3 regions of the Pseudomonas sp. SDT291_1_S447 genome follow, and region 1 is predicted to be linked to each of the others. Evidence: predicted binding sites of a transcription regulator. Region 1 holds the regulator's gene; each other region holds the start of a gene.
What was found. Region 1 encodes FliA, which starts transcription of late flagellar genes. Its sites were predicted from a motif close to CTAAAGTTTNNNNNNNNNNNGCCGNTAA; they were not measured.
Positions count from the first base shown of each region.

Region 2: the regulator FliA is predicted to act here: its motif matches at 1,594-1,621, upstream of motA (flagellar motor stator protein MotA).
Region 3: the regulator FliA is predicted to act here: its motif matches at 1,556-1,583, upstream of ACW9IR_RS19155 (flagellar protein MotY).

Region 1 is NZ_JBSVXS010000136.1:3,164-10,278, reverse strand. Features, by position in the region: gene flhF (flagellar biosynthesis protein FlhF) at 1-1,194, shown strand, start outside; gene fleN (flagellar synthesis regulator FleN) at 1,311-2,141, shown strand; gene fliA (RNA polymerase sigma factor FliA) at 2,138-2,878, shown strand; gene ACW9IR_RS25635 (chemotaxis response regulator CheY) at 3,045-3,416, shown strand; gene ACW9IR_RS25630 (protein phosphatase CheZ) at 3,435-4,223, shown strand; gene ACW9IR_RS25625 (chemotaxis protein CheA) at 4,278-6,548, shown strand; gene ACW9IR_RS25620 (protein-glutamate methylesterase/protein-glutamine glutaminase) at 6,598-7,115, shown strand, end outside.
Region 2 is NZ_JBSVXS010000030.1:48,706-55,820, reverse strand. Features, by position in the region: gene ACW9IR_RS12795 (HDOD domain-containing protein) at 1-1,523, opposite strand, end outside; gene motA (flagellar motor stator protein MotA) at 1,690-2,541, shown strand; gene motB (flagellar motor protein MotB) at 2,545-3,621, shown strand; gene ACW9IR_RS12780 (sterol desaturase family protein) at 3,713-4,846, shown strand; gene ACW9IR_RS12775 (toll/interleukin-1 receptor domain-containing protein) at 4,907-5,392, opposite strand; gene ACW9IR_RS12770 (caspase family protein) at 5,392-6,351, opposite strand; gene ACW9IR_RS12765 (TIR domain-containing protein) at 6,354-6,761, opposite strand; gene rsgA (small ribosomal subunit biogenesis GTPase RsgA) at 6,973-7,115, opposite strand, start outside.
Region 3 is NZ_JBSVXS010000065.1:16,660-23,774, reverse strand. Features, by position in the region: gene rnt (ribonuclease T) at 1-446, opposite strand, end outside; gene pyrC (dihydroorotase) at 443-1,489, opposite strand; gene ACW9IR_RS19155 (flagellar protein MotY) at 1,650-2,558, shown strand; gene ACW9IR_RS19150 (argininosuccinate synthase) at 2,688-3,905, shown strand; gene ACW9IR_RS19145 (hypothetical protein) at 4,039-4,755, opposite strand; gene ACW9IR_RS19140 (response regulator transcription factor) at 5,196-5,822, shown strand; gene ACW9IR_RS19135 (PA3496 family putative envelope integrity protein) at 5,912-6,085, opposite strand; gene nth (endonuclease III) at 6,192-6,830, opposite strand; gene ACW9IR_RS19125 (Rnf-Nqr domain containing protein) at 6,827-7,115, opposite strand, start outside.

The DNA.
Region 1 (7,115 bases):
GCGCTGGCGCCACGGGTTCCGAACATGGAACTCGAAGACGAGCTGCGCAAGACCCAATCGCGCATCGTCACTGCCCAGGCCGAGTTGAGCCTGCGTGGCGAAGCCGATGGCAATAGCAACCGCCAGATCTTCGCCGGCCTGCCGTTGACCGCTGGCCTGCCGCTGACTGCCGCTGAACCGCTGAGCGAGCCGACTTACGCCGCCCCGGCGCGTCCGGCCCCGGCGCCTGCACAGTCCTCCGGCGGTGTTGATCCGCGCGCACTGGATTCGATGCGTTTTGAATTGAACAGCCTGCGCGAGCTGATGGAAGTTCAGCTCGGCACTCTGGCCTGGAATCAGCTGCAAGGCAGCCGCCCGGCGCAAGCCAACCTGTATCGCCGTCTGCAACGTATCGGTCTGTCCGGCCCGTTGTCGCGCGATCTGCTGGCGATGATCACTGATATCGAAGAACCCCGTCAGGCCTGGCGCATGTTGCTCGCGCACCTGGCGCGGATGATTGCCGTGCCGGAAGTCGAGCCGCTGGAAGAGGGCGGTGTCATCGCCATGGTCGGCCCTGCCGGCATGGGCAAGACCACTACACTCGCCAAGCTTGCCGCGCGTTATGTGCTGAAATACGGCGCGCAGAATGTCGCGCTGGTGAGCATGGACAGTTTCCGCATCGGCGCTCAGGAACAACTGAAGACGCTGGGCCGCATTCTCAATGTGCCGGTGACTCACGTCGATCCGGGCCAATCGCTGGTGCAGGCGCTGGATCCACTGCTGCGCAAACGCGTGGTATTGATTGATACTGCCGGCCTGCAAGCCAGTGATCCGGCGCTGCGCATGCAGCTGGAAAGTCTGGCCGGACGTGGCATTCGATCAAAAAATTATCTGGTCTTGGCAACCACCAGCCAGAAACAGGTTCTAACCGCCGCTTATCACAGTTACAAGCGTTGCGGGCTAGCCGGGTGCATCCTGACTAAACTGGATGAAACGGCCAGCCTTGGCGAAGTGTTGAGCCTGGCGATCAGTCATGAATTGCCGGTCGCGTACCTGACCGATGGCCCACGGATTCCGGATGATTTGCATCTGCCGCGCCGTCATCAACTGGTCAGCCGCGCCGTCAGCGTGCAAATGCAGGAAGAACCCAGCGAAGAAGCCATGGCTGACATGTTCGCTGATATCTATCACAGCCCGACCAAGCAGGTAGGCTGAGGTATTCATGAACAGTTTTTGTACCTACATCGATGGTCTGCCATGCATTGTTCCGGTTGTGAACGCGCAGCCAGTAATGTGGCCTCCGTCTATGCAAGACAAGGTAAAGAAATAACATGGGCAGCATGCATCCCGTACAGGTGATCGCGGTGACCGGCGGCAAAGGTGGCGTCGGCAAGACTAACGTGTCAGTGAACTTGTCGCTGGCGCTGGCAGAGCTTGGCCGTCGGGTCATGCTGCTGGACGCCGACCTCGGTCTGGCGAACGTTGACGTATTGTTGGGGCTGACCCCTAAACGCACGCTGGCCGACGTCATCGAAGGCCGTTGCGAGTTGCGCGACGTGCTGTTGCAAGGCCCCGGTGGCATCCGCATCGTCCCGGCCGCGTCCGGCACGCAAAGCATGGTGCACCTGAGCCCGGCGCAACACGCCGGTCTGATTCAGGCGTTCAGCGACATCGGCGACAATCTCGACGTACTGGTGATCGACACCGCTGCGGGTATTGGTGACTCGGTAGTCAGTTTTGTTCGCGCCGCGCAGGAAGTGTTGCTGGTGGTCTGCGACGAGCCAACCTCGATCACCGACGCTTACGCGCTGATCAAGTTGCTCAACCGCGATTACGGCATGAACCGCTTCCGCGTGCTGGCCAACATGGCGCAGAGCCCGCAGGAAGGGCGCAACCTGTTCGCCAAGTTGACCAAGGTCACGGATCGCTTCCTTGACGTCGCTCTACAATACGTCGGCGCCGTGCCTTACGACGAAAGCGTGCGTAAAGCGGTGCAGAAGCAGCGTGCGGTGTACGAAGCCTTTCCGCGTTCCAAGTGCGCACTGGCGTTCAAGGCGATCGCGCAGAAGGTCGACACCTGGCCGCTGCCCGCCAACCCGCGTGGCCACCTTGAGTTTTTCGTCGAGCGCCTCGTGCAGCAAACGGCAGGGCCCGTGCTATGACAGCAAGCGGTATGAACTACTACAAGAAGTCGGCACGTGACGCGCAGTACGAGTTGATCGAGCGTTACGCGCCACTGGTCAAGCGCATTGCCTACCACTTGCTGGCACGCTTGCCGGCGAGTGTGCAGGTCGAAGACCTGATCCAGGCCGGGATGATCGGCCTGCTCGAAGTCTCGACCAAATATGACGCCAGCAAAGGCGCCAGTTTCGAAACGTACGCGGGCATACGAATCCGCGGCGCGATGCTCGACGAAGTGCGCAAAGGGGACTGGGCGCCACGCTCGGTTCACCGCAATACCCGGATGGTCAGCGACGCAATTCGCTCAATTGAAGCTAAAACCGGCCGTGATGCTAAAGATCACGAGGTTGCGGCCGAACTCCAATTGAGTCTCGACGATTACTACGGGATTTTGAATGACACCTTGGGCAGTCGCCTGTTCAGTTTCGACGACCTGTTGCAGGACGGCGAACACGAAGGGCTGCACGAGGATGGCGCGAGTGCTCATATGGAGCCGTCACGCGATCTGGAAGATGAACGCTTCCAGGCGGCGCTGGCGGACGCGATTGCCAATTTGCCGGAGCGTGAGCGACTGGTGTTGGCGCTGTACTACGACGAAGAGCTGAACCTCAAGGAGATCGGTGAAGTCCTTGGCGTCAGTGAATCGCGGGTCAGCCAGTTACACAGCCAGTGCGCGGCCCGTTTGCGGGGGCGTTTGGGGGAGTGGCGAGCGCGCTGAAGGCAGTGTGGGGACACTGCGAACGAGGCTGGTGCGGTGATGAACGGCACCGGTCTTGCTCTGTTGTGCTCCAGACAGTCTTTGAGTGCTGCGCCGATTGATTGAAGTGGCGCGTCCAGGTGCTGGGCGCGTTTAAGACTGCTTGGAGGTCGAATTGAACAAAGACATGAAAATCCTCATCGTTGATGACTTCTCAACGATGCGGCGGATCATCAAGAACCTGCTGCGTGATCTTGGGTTCACCAACACCGTCGAGGCTGACGATGGCGTGACTGCCATTCCAGTGCTCAACAGCGGCAGCATCGACTTTCTGGTAACGGACTGGAACATGCCGGGCATGACCGGTATCGACCTGCTGCGCCACGTGCGTGCCGATGAAAAACTCAAGCACCTGCCAGTGCTGATGGTGACTGCAGAAGCCAAGCGCGAGCAGATCATCGAGGCCGCTCAGGCCGGTGTAAACGGCTACGTAGTCAAACCTTTCACGGCTCAGGCGTTGAAAGACAAAATCGAGAAGATTTTCGAACGCATCGGCTGATGAACGCGCGGGGGAGCTATGGAGCATAACGAATCTTCACAGGGCGATTTCGAGTCGACCCTGAAAAAACACGCGGTCGAACTGGTCGAGAGCCTTGAAAAAGGCAGGTTCGGCGACGCTGTGCAACTGATCCATGAGCTCAATCAGACCCGTGACCGTGGCCTGTATCAGGAAGTGGGCAAGCTCACACGTGAACTGCACAGTGCGATCGTCAACTTCCAGATCGACCCGAACATGCCGCAGGCCGAGGAAGTGTCGCAGATCACCGACGCCACCGAACGCCTGGGCTATGTGGTCAAGCTGACGGAAGCCGCGGCCAACCGCACCATGGATCTGGTGGAAAGCGCCACGCCGGTGGTCAACAGTCTGGCTGATGAAGCGCAGACCTTGAGTGCCGATTGGGGTCGCTTCATGCGTCGCGAGGTCGGGGCTGAAGAGTTCCGTGAACTGGCGCGCCGGGTCGACGGTTTTCTGTCACGCAGCAGCACGGACAACCGTGCGGTGTCGAGCAATCTCAACGACATCCTGCTGGCCCAGGATTACCAGGACCTGACCGGTCAGGTGATCAAGCGTGTGACCCAACTGGTCACCGAAGTCGAAAGCAATTTGCTCAAACTCGTGCTCATGGCCAGTCAGGTCGACCGCTTTGCGGGCATCGAACATGACCGCGCCGCGATGCTTGCAGAAAAAGATCCACAAAAACATCTCTCGCAGGGTGAAGGTCCGCAGATTCATGCCGATAAACGAGAAGACGTTGTGTCCGGTCAGGACGATGTGGACGATTTGTTATCCAGCCTCGGGTTCTAGAGTTTTGGAATTTTAGGTTTTTTGGGTTTTTAGACCTGTAGGAGCACCCCATTAATGAGCTTCGGCGCCGATGAAGAGATCCTTCAGGATTTCCTGGTTGAGGCCGGCGAGATTCTTGAGCAACTGTCCGAACAACTGGTCGAGCTGGAAAGCCGCCCGGATGACGCAGATCTGCTCAACGCAATTTTTCGCGGTTTCCACACTGTAAAAGGGGGCGCCGGCTTCCTTCAGCTCAATGAGCTGGTGGAGTGCTGTCACATCGCCGAAAACGTGTTCGACATCCTGCGCAAGGGTGAGCGTCGCGTTGATGCAGAACTGATGGACGTTGTCCTCGAAGCACTGGACGCGGTGAACAGCATGTTCACTGAGGTTCGTGAGCGTGCGCCGATCACCGCGGCCACCCCGGAACTGCTGGCCGCCCTGGCGCGTCTGGCCGAACCGCAATCGGCGGACGAAGCCCCGGCTTCGCCAGTGGCCGAGATGATCGAAGAGCTGGTCGTCGAAGGCGACGCATCGGGCGACATCACCGATAACGAATTTGAACAGCTGCTGGACTCGCTGAACGCCGTCAAGGCTGAAGCTGAAGCCCCGGCCGCTGCTGCACCTGCGCAAACGGCCAATGAAGCCGCGAGCGATGAAATCACCGATGCCGAGTTCGAGTCGTTGCTCGATCAACTGCACGGCAAAGGCCAGTTCGCGGTGGACGCGGTTGCACCAGCGGCGGCAGCCCCTGCGGCGCCGGCCAAGGGCGACAGCTCCGACATCACCGACGACGAATTCGAAGCCCTGCTCGATCAGTTGCATGGCAAGGGCAACTTTGCCGTGGACGCGCTGGAGTCGGCGATTGCTTCGGCACCTGCGCCGGCTGCTCCAGCGGCCGCCGCGGCCGGCAGCGATCTGATCAGCGATCACGAGTTCGAATCGCTGCTCGACGAATTGCACGGTAAAGGCAAGTTTTCCGAAGTCGGCACCGCCGCTGCTGGCAGTGCTTCGACCGTCGCCACGCCTGCCGCCAAGGCACCGGCCGCTGCTGCAGCGCCCAAGCCTGCCGCCAAGCCTGAGCCAAAAGCCGAAGCGCCAAAACCGGCTGCCGCTGCTGCCCCGGCTCCGGCCCGTGCGCCGGCAACACCGCCACCGGAAAAACCGGCAAGCGAAGCCGAAACCACCGTGCGCGTCGACACGGCACGTCTCGACGAAATCATGAACATGGTCGGCGAGCTGGTGCTGGTGCGTAACCGTCTGGTGCGCCTGGGTCTGAACAGCGGCGATGAAGCCATGCAAAAGGCCGTGTCGAACCTCGACGTGGTCACGGCTGACTTGCAGACCGCCGTCATGAAGACGCGGATGCAGCCGATCAAGAAGGTCTTCGGGCGCTTCCCGCGTCTGGTTCGCGACCTCGCGCGTCAACTCAAGAAAGAGATCAACCTGGAACTGGTGGGTGAAGAAACCGACCTCGACAAAAACCTTGTCGAGGCCCTGGCCGACCCGCTGGTCCACTTGGTGCGCAATGCCGTCGACCACGGCATCGAGTCGCCGGAAGAACGCGAAGCCTCGGGCAAGGCCCGTGGTGGTCGCGTGGTGCTGGCGGCCGAACAGGAAGGCGACCATATCCTGCTGTCGATTTCCGATGACGGCAAAGGCATGGACCCGAACGTCCTGCGCGCCATCGCGGTAAAACGCGGGGTGATGGACAAGGACGCGGCCGATCGCCTCAGCGATACCGAGTGCTACAACCTGATTTTCGCCCCGGGTTTCTCGACCAAGACCGAGATCTCCGACGTGTCCGGCCGCGGTGTCGGCATGGACGTGGTGAAGACCAAGATTTCCCAGCTCAACGGTTCGATCAACATCTACTCGACCAAGGGCCAGGGCTCGAAGATCGTCATCAAGGTGCCGCTGACCCTCGCGATCATGCCAACCCTGATGGTGATGCTCGGCAACCAGGCGTTTGCGTTCCCGTTGGTCAACGTCAACGAAATCTTCCACCTCGACCTGTCGACCACCAACGTCGTCGACGGCCAGGAAGTGGTGATCGTGCGGGACAAGGCGCTGCCATTGTTCTACCTCAAGCGCTGGCTGGTCAGCTCCGCCGCTCACGAAGAGCAGCGTGAAGGCCACGTGGTGATCCTTTCGGTGGGCACTCAGCGGATCGGCTTCGTCGTCGATCAACTGGTCGGTCAGGAAGAAGTGGTCATCAAGCCATTGGGCAAAATGCTGCAGGGCACTCCGGGCATGTCCGGCGCCACCATTACCGGTGACGGCCGCATCGCGCTGATTCTCGATGTTCCAAGCATGCTCAAGCGTTACGCCGCACGGCGTATTTGAATCCGGGGCGGCGGGGCGACAACGTCCCGCTGCACCTAATGGAGTGTTTATGGCAGTCAAAGTCCTGGTGGTGGACGATTCGGGTTTTTTCCGCCGCCGCGTCTCGGAAATTCTTTCAGCGGATCCGAGCATTCAGGTGGTCGGCACCGCCACCAACGGTAAAGAGGCGATCGATCAGGCGCTGGCACTCAAGCCGGACGTGATCACCATGGACTACGAGATGCCGATGATGGATGGCATCACGGCAGTGCGGCACATCATGCAGCGCTGCCCGACCCCGGTGTTGATGTTCTCCTCGCTGACCCACGAAGGCGCCCGGGTCACCCTCGATGCGCTGGACGCCGGCGCGGTGGATTTCCTGCCGAAGAATTTCGAAGACATCTCGCGCAATCCCGAGAAGGTCAAGCAATTGCTGTGCGAGAAGGTGCATAGCATCTCGCGCAGTAATCGTCGTTTCAGTGCTTATAGCGCACCGGCTCCAGCCGCAGCGCCAACGCCTGCACCGGCTCCGGCGCCATCCAGCTTCAGCAGCCACAGCACCAGCGCACCGGCACGTCCGGCACCCGC
Region 2 (7,115 bases), on a different contig from region 1:
CTAAAGCTGTGCAGGGCTTTTTCTATGCACTGCGCGGTTTTGCCAAAGGCTTGCACGGTGATGTCGGCGAACGGCCCGCCGCCCTGATCAGCGACAACGATCATGATCACTCGGCCGTTATTGACCAGTGAGCGCAGGAACAGATGCTCGCCACGAAACAGCGTGCGCAGGCTCGGCGGCAGCAGGGCGGAGAACTGTGCATTGTTGTCCGGGTTGATGCGCACCTGCGCTTGTTGCGCGAGTAAACGTTGCAGCACGCTACTTTGGTTGACGGCAAAAGTCAGTGCAGCGGCTTCTTTCGGCAAACCATAGGTTTGCTGCACACGCAGACTGGATTGGCTGCGGTCGGCCATCAGGATCATCACCCGGCGCATGCCGCTGGCGGCCAAGGCATCGCGCGCGGCGACGGTCAGGCTCATCGCATTGGTGAAGCGGCTCGGTTCTGCCAGCAATTCGGCGCATTGCTTGCGCCATTGGCCCAGGTCCTCAGCTGTCGGCGCGGCGGCGGGCAACAGGCCGGCGGGTAAACGACGGGTGCCCCACGGCCACAACAGCGAAACGGCCGGGTGCCACAAATCGGGCATCGCGTGATAACGCGCGCTGTTGGCGGCTTGTTGGTGCAACTGTTGCTGCACTTCGTCCATCGAGATTTGCAGATAAAGGCTGGTCAGGTACTGCCAGCGTTCGCTGTGCGGACTGTCCCAGGCTTGTTGCGCCGACAGCGCCAGACCGTTGGCCAGCAGTACGGTATTAGCCGGTTGATTAAGCCAGCAGCGCAGCGTCGGGTCATCGTCGAGGCGATTCTGCTGGCGCAACGGATGCTCGCTGTCGCGGGCGATGCGCAGCACTTTCACCAGTTCGCGCTGTTCACTGAGCAGCAGTTTGTAGCCTTGCTGCACCCAGATCGGCAGATGCCAGGCCTGCACCAGTGCCTCGGCAATTTTCAGCAGGCGCACGCCGAACAATTGCTTTTCGACGGTGCGGGCCGACTCGCCCTTGTGGATAACCCGCAGCTCCCATTCCTCAAGCAGTTGCGGATAAGTCAGCGCCAATGGCCACAGCGGCGACAGAAACAACAGGCTGCCCCAATGAATGTCTTGCCACAGCCGCGCCAGGCGACTGGCGAAAAAACCGTTGGCCTGTTGCGTTGCGTGCTGGCTGATCATCTGCAACTGGCGCAGGGCCTTGGGGATTTGCATCTGCGGTTCGGCGGGCAGGCGCGCGAGCAATTCTTCGGTGCGGGCAAGGCCCAGACGGTTGATCGCCACCTCAAGATTTTCCGCCGGCGCGGCCATGGTGCCGTGGGTGTGACGATTCGCCTCACGGATGATGCTCAAGGCCAGTGCCGGGCTGTCCTGCATCAGGTCGGCGATATCGCGCAGCGAGCTGCGGTTGTCACGGATCGCGCGGCAGACTTTGTCGTGAGCCTCTTGCGGCACGGGCAGTCGCACGCCATCGAGCAACTTTACCCAGCCGTCGAGGGTGGTCGGTTTTGCGTGTGGGACGTTCGTTTCATTAGCCATGTCTGGAGGGGATCTTCACTGACTGTAGACGCGCCCGGCATGGGCTAAATTGGCTTTTCGCCTGAACTGGCTATAGTCTGGCGCAGTTTTGCCGATAAGTAGAAGAAGAGATTTTTTAACTTCCGAATATGACCTTGAACCCGACTTAAATAAGTACTTTCTACCTATGGCTAAAATTATCGGCATCATCGTCGTATTCGCGAGCGTGCTCGGCGGATACGTGCTCTCCCACGGCAAGATTGCCGCCCTGATCCAGCCTTTCGAGGTGTTGATCATCGGTGGTGCTGCACTCGGTGCATTCCTGCAGGCCAACCCCGGCTACATGACGATGCACGTGCTCAAGAAATCCCTGAGCATGTTCAGTTCGCGCTTCAGCCACACGTTCTATCTGGAAGTGCTCGGGCTGATCTACGAGATCCTCAACAAGAGCCGCCGCGAAGGCATGATGGCCATCGAAGGCGACATCGAAGATGCTGCTGCGAGCCCGATTTTCGCCAAGTACCCGGCAGTGCTCAAAGACGAACGCATGACCGCGTTCATCTGCGATTACCTGCGCATCATGTCGTCCGGCAACATGGCCCCGCACGAGCTGGAAGGCTTGTTCGACATGGAACTGTACAGCCTGAAAGAAGACCTCGAACACCCGTCCCACGCGGTGAACGGCATCGCCGACGCCATGCCCGGTTTCGGTATCGTTGCGGCGGTACTCGGTATTGTGGTGACCATGGCCTCGCTGGGTGAAGGCGATCAGAAGTCCATCGGCCTGCACGTCGGTGCGGCACTGGTCGGTACCTTCTTCGGTATTCTTGCGGCGTACGGTTTCTTCGGCCCGCTGGCGCATTCCCTGGCCCACGATGCCAAGGAAGAACTGAACGTCTATGAAGCCATCAAGGCTTCGTTGGTGGCTTCGGCTTCCGGCATGCCGCCATCGCTGGCAGTCGAGTTTGGTCGCAAGGTGCTGTACCCGGCCCACCGTCCAAGCTTTGCCGAGCTGGAACAAGCCGTTCGCGGTCGCTAAGAAATGGAAAATAATCAGCCGATTATCATCAAGCGCGTCAAGCGCATAGCCGGCGGGCATCACGGCGGGGCGTGGAAAATCGCCTTCGCCGACTTCGCCACGGCGATGATGGCGTTCTTCCTGGTGTTGTGGCTGCTGTCCACCGCCACGCCGGAGCAGAAGATCGCCATCGCCGGTTACTTCAAAGACCCGGTCGGCTTTTCCGAAAGCGGCACGCCGTACATCATCGACCTGGGCGGCACGCCGACCCTGGCGCCGGAAAACACCCTTAACCCTGAGGTGAAATCCCAGCCGCAACCCGACAAGGTCACGGTCGACACCGAGCAAGTTGAAGGCATGGCCGAGCAGGTCGAGAAGGAACGTCTGGAACTGCTGCTGCAAGAACTGCAGAACAAGGTCGACGAGAACCCGCAACTGCAGAAGTTCAAGGACCAGATCCTCTTCGAGATCACCCCGAACGGCTTGCGCATCCAGATCATGGACGCCGAGAACCGGCCGATGTTCGACTCGGGTTCCGCACGCCTGAAGCCGTACTTCGAAGACATCCTGCTGGCCATGGCTGACACCATCAAAGCGGTGCCGAACAAGATCAGCATCAGCGGCCACACCGACGCCAAGCCGTACACCGGCACCGGTGATTTCGGTAACTGGGAATTGTCGGCCAACCGTGCCAACGCCGCGCGTCGTGCCTTGATCGCCGGCAGCTATCCGGATGCGCAAGTGGCGCGGGTCGTCGGTTATGCCTCGTCGGCGCTGTTCGACAAGGAAAATCCGTTCAACCCGGTCAACCGTCGTATCGATATCGTGGTGCTGACCAAGAAAGCCCAAGCGGCCATCGAAGGTGCGCAAGGTGCAGACGCTGCGAAGCCAGCGGATCAAGGTCAGAACGGCGCCGCTCCAGCGACGCCGGTTGATCCGAACGCACTGCCAGCGGATCAGCAACCGGTGCCTGCACACGAGCTGCGCGAACGCTTGAACCTGTTCGACGACGCTGCGCCGAAACCGCCTGAGCCGGGGAGTGTGGCGCCCGCGCCTGCTGCCCCTCCAGCCACTGTGCCGGCCCCCACGCCGAAACAGTGACCGACAAAAAGCCACGGTTACCGTGGCTTTTTTGTATCTGCCTGCGTCGCAATGACCAGTCGCAGTTTTCGCAATCACGGAAGATCAGTAAATGGAAAGACTCAAAGCCTATTTTCAACGGCATGGCAACGCACCCTTCAAATTTGGCGAGGGGCGGGTCAGTGGCTATATATCAGCCACCCTCGGACTGTTGAGCCTGCTGGCGGTGTTCTGCTTCCTGTTTCCCGAGTGGCTGACCACAGCTGAACTGCGCAAGGTCTATGATGAACAGTTCGCGCGAACCACGCTATTGCTCGGTCTGGTGGTTTCGTTCAGCCTCGGCACCCTGAATATCCTGCTCAACAAACGCAAGCGTCTGGGGATTACCGGTCTGGTTGCATCGGGCCTGGCGGTGTTCCTTGGGGGCACCAACGTACAAGTCAGCTCGATCGGGCAGACCCCGTACTCGTTGGGTCTGGACTGGTTCGTGCTGGCGCTGCTGGTATCGGCCATCGTGTTCATTCCTCTGGAGAAGCTCTACTCCAAGGATCCCGAGCAAAACATCCTGCGCCCGCACTGGCGCACCGACCTGACCTACTTCTTCGTCAGCCACATGCTGGTGCAATTCATCCTGATCTTCATCACTGCCTCGTCGAGTTACATCGCCGGTTGGGCGATGTCGCCGAGCGTGCAGACCAGCGTACAAAGCCTGCCGTTGCTGGTGCAGTTCCTGCTCGCAATCCTGGTTGCGGATCTCGGCCAGTATTGGCTGCACCGGCTCTATCACGTGGTGCCATTTCTGTGGCGCCTCCACGCGGTGCATCACTCCAGCACGCACATGGACTGGCTCGCCGGCTCGCGCGTGCACTTTATCGAAATCCTGCTGACCCGCACCGGCGTGCTGGTGCCGTTGATGCTGCTGGGCTTCGCCCCGCAAGCGTTGAATGCCTATGTGATTCTGGTCGGTGTCCAGGCCGTACTGGCCCACGCCAACGTGCGAATCAACGGCGGCTGGCTGAACTACCTGATCGTGCTGCCGCGCTACCACCACTGGCACCACGCCCGGCACAAGGATTACATCTACAAAAACTACGCGATCCACACGCCGCTGGTGGACATGTTGTTCGGCACGTTCAAATTGCCGCCGAAGGAGTGGCCGGTGCGTTACGGCGTGTTCGGCAAAGAATTGCCGGGCGGGATTGTGCGTCAGCATTTATATGCGTTTCGCAAGCCTGAGCCGAAATAGGTTCGGAGGTTGAAGAAAGCCGCGTTTGATACGCGGCTTTTTTGTGCCTGCCGATGGGCTCTAAAAACCGCGCCGAATGCGGTTTTTCAGTTGGTCGTGGAATACCTCTGCGTTGCGTTTGTAGGTGCCGCTAAAGGATTCATTGCTCGAATCAAGCGTCATCGAACGCTTGCTCGACACCTCCTCACGATACGCATCGATAAAGAAATTCAGATCTTTATCCGTGCTCAACTTCGGCCACTTGTCCAGGTACAACGGCAATTCCGCCGGCCCTGTCTTGAACGAACAGATTCTTCGATTGCTGATAGTCGCCTCACCAATTTCGAACGGCACCCACCACGACAACGCAGTCTTTTCCGAGACCACTGCCAGCAGGTGCGTGCATTCGGTGATGTTGCGGGTGATGACCCCGGTGATGTCATCGGTGGTCTGCGACTCGGGGTCGAGCACGTCGAGGTAGGTTTTGATGTTGGCCTGGATCAGGCGGCTGTTGATGGCGATGGCGTGGGCGCGATCCATGTGGCGGTAGCTGATGAAGACGGGCATCAGAAGTGTCCTTTGAGGGCGAGTTCGCGGTAGTAGGCGCCGAGGGCGGTGAGGCGGCAGCCGGTGGAGTGGATGGCGGCGTAGTACATGTGTTCGGCGTCAACCGGTTCGATCAGGCTGTGGCGGTTGCACATTTGCAATTGTTTGAAGACGTCGCCGTGATCCGCATCGAACGAGGGTTCTGTGGGCTCGTAACTTGGATCGAGCCTGAAGACGAAACTCGGCTCGGGGAACCAGTCCTTGAGTTTGCGCAGGGTTTCTTCGGCAATCAGCGGCGCCACTTCACGCAGCGGCACGAACTGCGAAACGTTGGTCTTGAACACCGGACGCTGCTCCCAGGCACCCAATGCATTGTCGACAAAAGAGTAAACGCTACCGGGGGTGACCTTGCCGAGCACGTTGGCGGCGCCACCGTGCAGCGCTTGCAACAACAAATCGGTGAATACCCCGTGGCCTCGACTTTCGAGGGCTGACTGTTCTTTTTTGCAGGCGGTGAGAATGGTCATGCCTTCGCCAATCACACTGCTACCACCGCGCAAACCGCGCATGGCAGCGGCCGCGCCGGCCTGGCAGCAATCGAGGATGATGATTTTGTTTTTGATCTGCGACGCCTGATCAGCCCACAGCAGAATGTCGCTGATGCGAATGCCTTCCCCGCCGTGTTTGAAGTCCTGCGGAATCAGCAGCCCTTCGTCGATGCTGGTGTCGAACTGGCCATGGCCGGCGAAGTACAACAGAGCCACGTTGCAATCACCGGAAAACAGACTCTGAATCTGTTGCTTCAGGGTGTTGAGTGTCAGGTTTTCCTCAGCTGAGGTCAGCACTTTACTGCTGAAGTTCGGGCGCCCGTTGGCGTGGCGTTCCAGCACCGACGCCATGGCCATCGCATCGTTGTTGCAGCCGCTCAATGGCGCCACGTGCTGGTAATGATTGATGCCGATAAACAGTCCCTTGCGCATGGTTACACCGCCGTATGCAGACGAATCGCGCTAACGATGCTTTTGGTGCTCCACGCGCACTCAGCATGCGCGGCATTGCGCACCACGGTAGAAATCCGCTCGGCGCCGAACGGTTTGATCGCGATGATCACCTTGCCCATGCGCTTGGCGATCTCGATTTCCTTGTTGATCCACTTGCTGTAGGTCGAGTACATGCCAGCCATGATCAGCACCGCCGAGCAAGGGCGGATCTTGTTCTCGATGGCTTCTTCCAGTTGCTTGTCGGTTTGCGCACCCATGATCGGGTTATGCGGCGGTACGGAAAAATTCTTGAAGGTGAAACCCGGTTGCGCGCCGAGCAGGCGTACCAGATTGTCGTGGGCGTGGGAGTAGTTCCACGAATGGCTGATGAACAGATGATAGGTTTGCATGGGGTTCCTCGGAAGTCGCGAATGTGCGAAGGAGGAACCGACTGTAGGCATCTGCGTGATGCCTACAAGGTGCTGGCAGCAAAAGAGAAATGTCCTGCAAACGGGTGTGCGGACGCCTACAGAAACGTCTGATGTTTAAGCGTTTTAGGGATTTGTCAGGCGTGATCCGACAACCGGCAGCCCCGGGTCTCAGGGCTGCCGGTACGGCTGTTTAATAACCGTTTTCCGGTAGGCTGGCGATGATCGAGCGGTAGCTGTTCATGCGCTGTTGCTGCACGCGGCCGTCTTCAAGGGCCTTGAGTAACGCGCAACCCGGTTCGCGGTCGTGCTTGCAGTCGCGGAAACGGCAAGTGC
Region 3 (7,115 bases), on a different contig from region 1:
AGTCGCGCAACTGCGGCGTTGAGGAAGCCGAGGTCGAAGCTGCTGTTGTGACCGACCAGAATCGCGCGCTTGCAGCCATTGGCCTTCAGCGCCTTGCGGATACCACGGAAAATGTCAGTCAGCGCGGTTTCTTCGCTGACCGCCATGCGCAGCGGATGATCGAGCTTGATCCCGGTGAACTCCAGCGCTGCCGCTTCAACGTTGGCGCCTTCGAACGGCTCAACGCGGAAGAAGTAGGTGTGATCGGGGTAAACAAAGCCCTTTTCATCCATGGCGATGGTGGTCGCAGCAATCTCCAGCAACGCATCGGTGGCCGAGTTGAAACCACCGGTTTCTACGTCGACGACTACCGGCAGGTAGCCGCGAAAGCGTGCTGCCATCGGGTGACGGGAACCGCCACCACCACTTTGACCGTCCAGTTCGTCGTCGAAATGGTCTTCACTCACGCGTGTTCCTCCAGCAGGCGCCAGCGCAGTTTTTCACCGGCGCGCAGCGGGATAACGGTCAGCTCGCCAAACGGCAGGCTGGTCGGGGCAGTCCATTCTTCACGAACCAGGGTGATGCGATCGGTGTTCGCCGGCAGGCCGTAGAAGCGCGGGCCATTGAGGCTGGCGAAGGCTTCGAGTTTGTCCAGCGCGTTACGCTGTTCGAAGGCTTCGGCATACATCTCGATGGCGGCGTACGCGGTGTAGCAGCCGGCGCAGCCACAAGCGGCTTCTTTGGCGTGCTGGGCGTGCGGTGCCGAATCGGTGCCGAGGAAGAACTTCGCGCTGCCACTGGTGGCGGCGTCGAGCAGGGCTTCCTGATGCGTATTGCGCTTGAGGATCGGCAGGCAATAGAAGTGCGGCCGAATCCCGCCCACCAGCATGTGATTGCGGTTGTAGAGCAGGTGATGCGCGGTGATGGTCGCGCCAACGTTGGCCGAAGCCTCGTTGACGAACTGCACGGCGTCGCCGGTGGTGATGTGTTCGAACACCACTTTCAGCGTCGGGAAGCGCTCGACGACACGACGCATGTGCTCATCGATGAAAATCTTTTCGCGGTCGAACACATCGACGTCGCCACGGGTGACTTCACCGTGGATCAACAGCGGCATGCCGACTTCGGCCATGGCTTCGATTGCCGGCAGAATCTTGTCGATGCTGGTCACGCCGGAATCGGAGTTGGTGGTCGCGCCGGCCGGGTACAGCTTGGCGGCGTAGACAAAGCCACTGGCCTTGGCTTCACGAATTTCTTCGGGCTGGGTGCGGTCGGTGAGGTACAGCACCATCAGCGGCTCAAAGCGACTGCCGGCCGGGCGGGCAGCGAGAATCCGCTGGCGATAGCCGTCGGCTTCAGCGGCGTTGCGCACCGGGGGTACCAGGTTGGGCATGATGATGGCGCGACCAAAAGTGCGCGCAACATCGGCAACGGTATTGGTCAACACGGCACCATCGCGAAGATGAATGTGCCAGTCGTCGGGACGCAGCAGGGTCAGGCGGTCGGACATGAGGGGCTTCCAGGCGGGTCAAACTGAGGCGAATGCTACCGGAAAAGACTCTTGCAGGCACTCGCTATCAAGTTTTGCGGGAACCTTCCGATATCCCGTAGGTATGCCGTAAACATAGTGTGAATCGGTCTTTGTGTTTCAGAAGCCAATGGAGCCTCCCGTGCGCCAGCGTTATTTAGCCTTGCTCAGTGTGTTTGCCAGCCTTCCCGCGATGGCGCTCACGTACCAGACCCGTCTGGAGAACATTGAGTGGACGGTCGCCGGCGACAAGTTCGAATGTCGTCTGACCCAACCGATCACCGATTTCGGCTCGGGTGAGTTCGTGCGCAAGGCCGGCGAACAGGCGATCTTCCGTCTGAATGCCTACAACGCCATGCTTGGCGGTGGTTCGGCGACGTTGCTGGCGGCGGCGGCACCGTGGCAGCCGGGTCGTGGTGACATCAATCTGGGCAACGTCCGGCTCGGCAGTGGCAACGTGCTGTTCAGCAGTTCGCAATCCCAGGCCGGTGGCCTGATCAGCGGTCTGCTGGACGGTCGCAGCCCGGTTGTACGTCGCGCGTCTGGCGATGGCCGTGTCTCGGAAGTGCGTTTATTGCCGGTGAAATTCAGCAAGGCGTTTAACGACTATCAGACCTGTGTAGCGAAGTTGCTGCCGCAGAATTTCGACCAGATCAAGCAATCGCAGATCGGCTTCCCCGGCGAGGGTGTTGACCTCGATGCCGCCGCCAAGGCCAAGCTGCAAGTGATGCTCGAATTCATGAAGGCCGATCCGACGGTCAATCACATCGAACTCGATGGCCATTCCGACAACAGCGGTAATCGTCTGACCAACCGTGAACTGTCGCGCCGCCGAGCGCTGGCAGTGGTCGACTTCTTCAAGGCCAATGGCATCGCCGAATCGCAGATCACAGTACGTTTCCACGGTGAACAATACCCATTGGTTCCGAACACCAATGCGGCCAACCGGGCGAAGAACCGTCGGGTTGCGGTGAAGCTTGCACGCGTGGCGCCAACCACCGCTCCAGCGCCTCAGGCGAGCACCCCAGCCAGCACCGCAGCGACTTCCTGACCCGCTGGTCATCGTCGCGCTGTCGACAGATTCTGTCGCTTTGTCGTCTTAAGCTGTCGCGCCTCTGTAAATTATCGCGTTTGAGCGGTAGACTCCTCGGCTTTCCGTAGAACCCCGTGGAGTGATGGCATGGCGGACGTAAACAAGGTCGTTCTGGCGTATTCCGGCGGCCTGGACACTTCGGTGATCCTCAAGTGGCTGCAGGATACTTATAACTGTGAAGTGGTGACCTTCACCGCTGATCTCGGTCAAGGCGAAGAGGTCGAGCCGGCCCGCGCCAAGGCTCAGGCCATGGGCGTCAAAGAAATCTACATCGACGATCTGCGCGAAGAATTCGTGCGTGATTTCGTGTTCCCGATGTTCCGCGCCAACACCGTTTACGAAGGCGAGTACCTGCTGGGTACCTCCATCGCACGTCCGCTGATCGCCAAACGTCTGATCGAAATCGCCAACGAAACCGGCGCTGACGCCATTTCCCATGGCGCCACCGGCAAAGGCAACGACCAGGTGCGCTTCGAACTGGGTGCCTACGCACTCAAGCCAGGCGTAAAAGTCATTGCGCCATGGCGTGAGTGGGACCTGCTGTCCCGCGAGAAGCTGATGGACTACGCCGAGAAGCACGCGATCCCGATCGAGCGTCACGGCAAGAAGAAGTCCCCGTACTCGATGGACGCCAACCTGCTGCACATCTCCTATGAAGGCGGCGTGCTGGAAGATACCTGGACCGAGCACGAAGAAGACATGTGGAAATGGACCGTCTCCCCGGAGAACGCTCCTGATAAAGCGCAATACCTGGAACTGACCTACCGCAACGGCGACATCGTTGCACTGGACGGCGTCGAAATGACTCCGGCCACCGTGCTGGCGACGCTGAACAAGATCGGTGGTGCCCACGGTATCGGCCGTCTCGACATCGTCGAGAACCGTTACGTCGGCATGAAGTCCCGTGGTTGCTACGAAACCCCGGGCGGCACCATCATGCTGCGCGCTCACCGCGCCATCGAATCGATCACCCTGGACCGCGAAGTCGCTCACCTCAAAGACGAACTGATGCCGAAATACGCCAGCCTGATCTACACCGGTTACTGGTGGAGCCCAGAACGTCTGATGCTGCAGCAGATGATCGACGCTTCGCAGGTCAACGTGAACGGCGTTGTGCGCCTGAAGTTGTACAAAGGCAACGTGATCGTCACTGGCCGCAAGTCCGACGATTCGCTGTTCGATTCCAACATCGCGACCTTCGAAGAAGACGGTGGTGCTTACAACCAGGCCGACGCTGCGGGCTTCATCAAGCTCAACGCGCTGCGCATGCGCATTGCTGCCAACAAGGGCCGCAAGCTGTTCTGAGATTTTTCAGGCTGACGCGCAATGAAAGGGCGGCCTTGTCTTCGAGACAAGGCCGCCCTTTTTTTAAATTCGTTGTCAGTTTGTTGTCGAGTGATGCCAGTGCCTGGCTGCATGTGCGGCGAGGACAGACTGTTCAATTGCGACCCAGCAGCGTCACCGCTTGTGAGCACAGGTTGTAAACAATGCAAAGTGTCGTGCTCGAACCTTTCTTTGCATGTTTGATCTGCAGGAGTGCATTTTTAGTCAGTGAAGCATCTGACACATGATTGGAAAGAAACACGATGACCCGGTCGGTATTTTTATCGGAATTTCGGATTTTTTCCAGAATCGTGGCGAACTCTCTCGACGCCTCAATATTGCGTGCATCAACAATATGAAGATTGCTGATGGATGCGGGTAAGCGAATATTGTGTTGAACGGTAAGGTTTTGATTCGTATCGACGCGTGGCGGAGGGTCGGGGACGTTATGGATTTTGCACGAATCCTTGCACAGTGCAGCCGCGCTCTCGCAGGGCACGATGTGGCTTGATATTTCAAACGTATCGAGTGTGCCTGGTTCCTGCGTTAACGTATTTCGTTTGTTGTCATGATCATTACTGTCCATTGCTTTTAAAAAGCTCTCGTCTTTGCCGAAGTCGGAAGGCGAATAGAGGGAGCGGTAGTTGAAATTAAGCGTTATAAAAAAAAGAAATAACAAGTAAAATGGAAAGCTGATCAAGAACCACACGTATACGGCCCGGTCCTCATTATTGAGGAAGGGTAGAGAAATAGCGGCCGAGGCCTCGGAGAGTCCAGCGAATATTGCGATGACTGTCATTGGGTTGTTGATCTTGTTTTTTATCCTTAACATGGTCTTGTTCTTTTGTTTTGGTTTTCTCATTTGATGGCGTCGTTTTGTTTGGTTGTTAGTAAGGTGGTTGATTGGAGTTTGTATTTATAGCAAAAAGTTTTTGTAAGGCCGTAAATATCTTGTTTCAGTGTTTATTAACTAGTGGGACGGGTATTGATCCGGTTCGTACGCTTGTAATGCATTGACCGTAGGCTCTGGCAGGCTTTTCGGCCTTTGCAGGCGCACGCGGTTACAAATCAGCAACGGACAGGTTGCGCAGTATCTAGAGCGGTATGTCGTCGGATATTTAGGAGGGCAATGATTTTTTGTAGGAATAATCCTCAATCACTGTAGGGGATGTCTTGCGATGCGAGTCCATGAAAGGCTTGGCATACTAAGGGGCAAGTGACTGGGCTATTGTGCGTGTTCTAAAAACTCGAACAGCGAAACTGGACTTGCCCATGAATAAAGTGCTGATCGTGGATGACCACCCCGTCATTCGTCTCGCGGTACGTATGCTGATGGAACGTCATGGCTACGAAGTCATTGCAGAAACTGATAATGGTGTAGATGCATTACAACTTGCTCGCGAGCAAATGCCGGATATAGTCATTCTGGATATTGGAATACCGAAACTTGATGGGCTTGAGGTTATTGCTCGCCTGACTTCGACAACCATGCCTATTAAAGTGCTGGTGTTGACTTCGCAAGCCCCTGGGCACTTTTCGATGCGCTGCATGCAATCAGGGGCGGCGGGTTATGTCTGTAAACAGCAGGATCTCACCGAGTTGTTGAGTGCGATCAAGGCGGTTTTATCCGGATACAGTTACTTTCCCAATCAGGCACTCCACACAGTGCGGACCAGTTTGGGTAATGCCAGTGAAGCCGATATGGTGGATCGCCTTTCCGGTCGCGAAATGATGGTGTTGCAGCAGTTGGCGCGGGGCAAGACGAACAAGGAAATCGCCGATGGAATGTTCCTGAGCAACAAGACCGTGAGCACTTACAAGACCCGCTTGTTGCTGAAACTCAATGCGCGCTCGCTGGTAGATCTGATCGAGTTGGCGCAGCGCAATGGGCTCGTCTGAATCTTTCAGTCGCTGAAGGGGTCATGGGCCGATCGAATTCAGTGAGTCGCAGAAAGTAAAAAGCCTCCGGTTCGGGAGGCTTTCAAGTTTCACAGATCAAAATCGTACTCGGCCAATTGCTTTCGCAGTCGGCGCTCCTCAAGCAGGTTGTCGATAGTGCGGCGCTTGCTCAGATTGGTCTTGGCAACTTCAACCGCCGGTTCGGCGTCATCTGCCTCCGTGGTGTCGTCATCCAGTTCCAGTTCCTCTTTGTCAGTACTCATAAATCACTCCCACACTAAGACTGCCTTTGGCGCTCCTTATATCGACATTCCCGCGTCGGGTAAAAAAGATTTTTTCAATCGACCATTCAATAATTCCAATAGCCGGTCAATCGTCCGATGTTTTGTGTTTGTACTCGCACAGGTCTTCAATTCGGCAGCTACCGCACCGTGGCTTGCGGGCCAGGCACACATAGCGCCCGTGGAGAATCAGCCAGTGATGGGAGTCGAGCAGAAATTGTTTGGGTACAAACTTCATCAGTTTGTTTTCCACTTCGACCACGTTCTTGCCGGGAGCGATGCCGGTCCGGTTGCTGACGCGGAAGATGTGCGTGTCGACGGCCATGGTCAACTGGCGAAAAGCTGTATTGAGTACCACATTGGCAGTTTTGCGACCGACGCCGGGCAAGGCTTCAAGCTCTTCACGCGTTTGTGGTACTGCACCGCCGTGGCGTTCGACCAGCAAGCGGCAGGTCTCGATGACGTTCTTGGCCTTGCTGTTGTAGAGGCCGATGGTCTTGATGTATTCGGACAGCCCTTCGACGCCCAGTGCATGGATCGCTGAAGGCGTGTTGGCAACCGGAAACAGCTTCGCTGTCGCTTTGTTGACACCGACGTCGGTCGATTGCGCTGAAAGAATTACCGCAATCAGCAGTTCGAACGGCGAGGTATAGGCCAGTTCGGTTTTCGGCTCGGGGTTGTCCTCATGCAGTCGACGAAAAATCTCAAGACGTTTTGCGGCATTCATGGGCGATGCGTTTCCTTGAAAATAGAGTTCGAGCCGGTCCACGCCTGACGAGCTGCGAGCAGCAGCCCCAACGAAATCAAAGCGCCGGGAACCACGGTTGCCAAATGCAACCCGGCACTGAATAAGACCAGACCTTGCCAGTGTTCGAACAGGCCGTGACCGAGGGTTCCGCGGCCCGCGAGCTCTCGTAACCCGGCAAGTATCAGCATCAAAACGCCAAATCCGGCGCTGAGTCTGAGGCGCTCGGTCAGTGTCTGGCGGAAAAATCCATGGTGCTCCAGCACC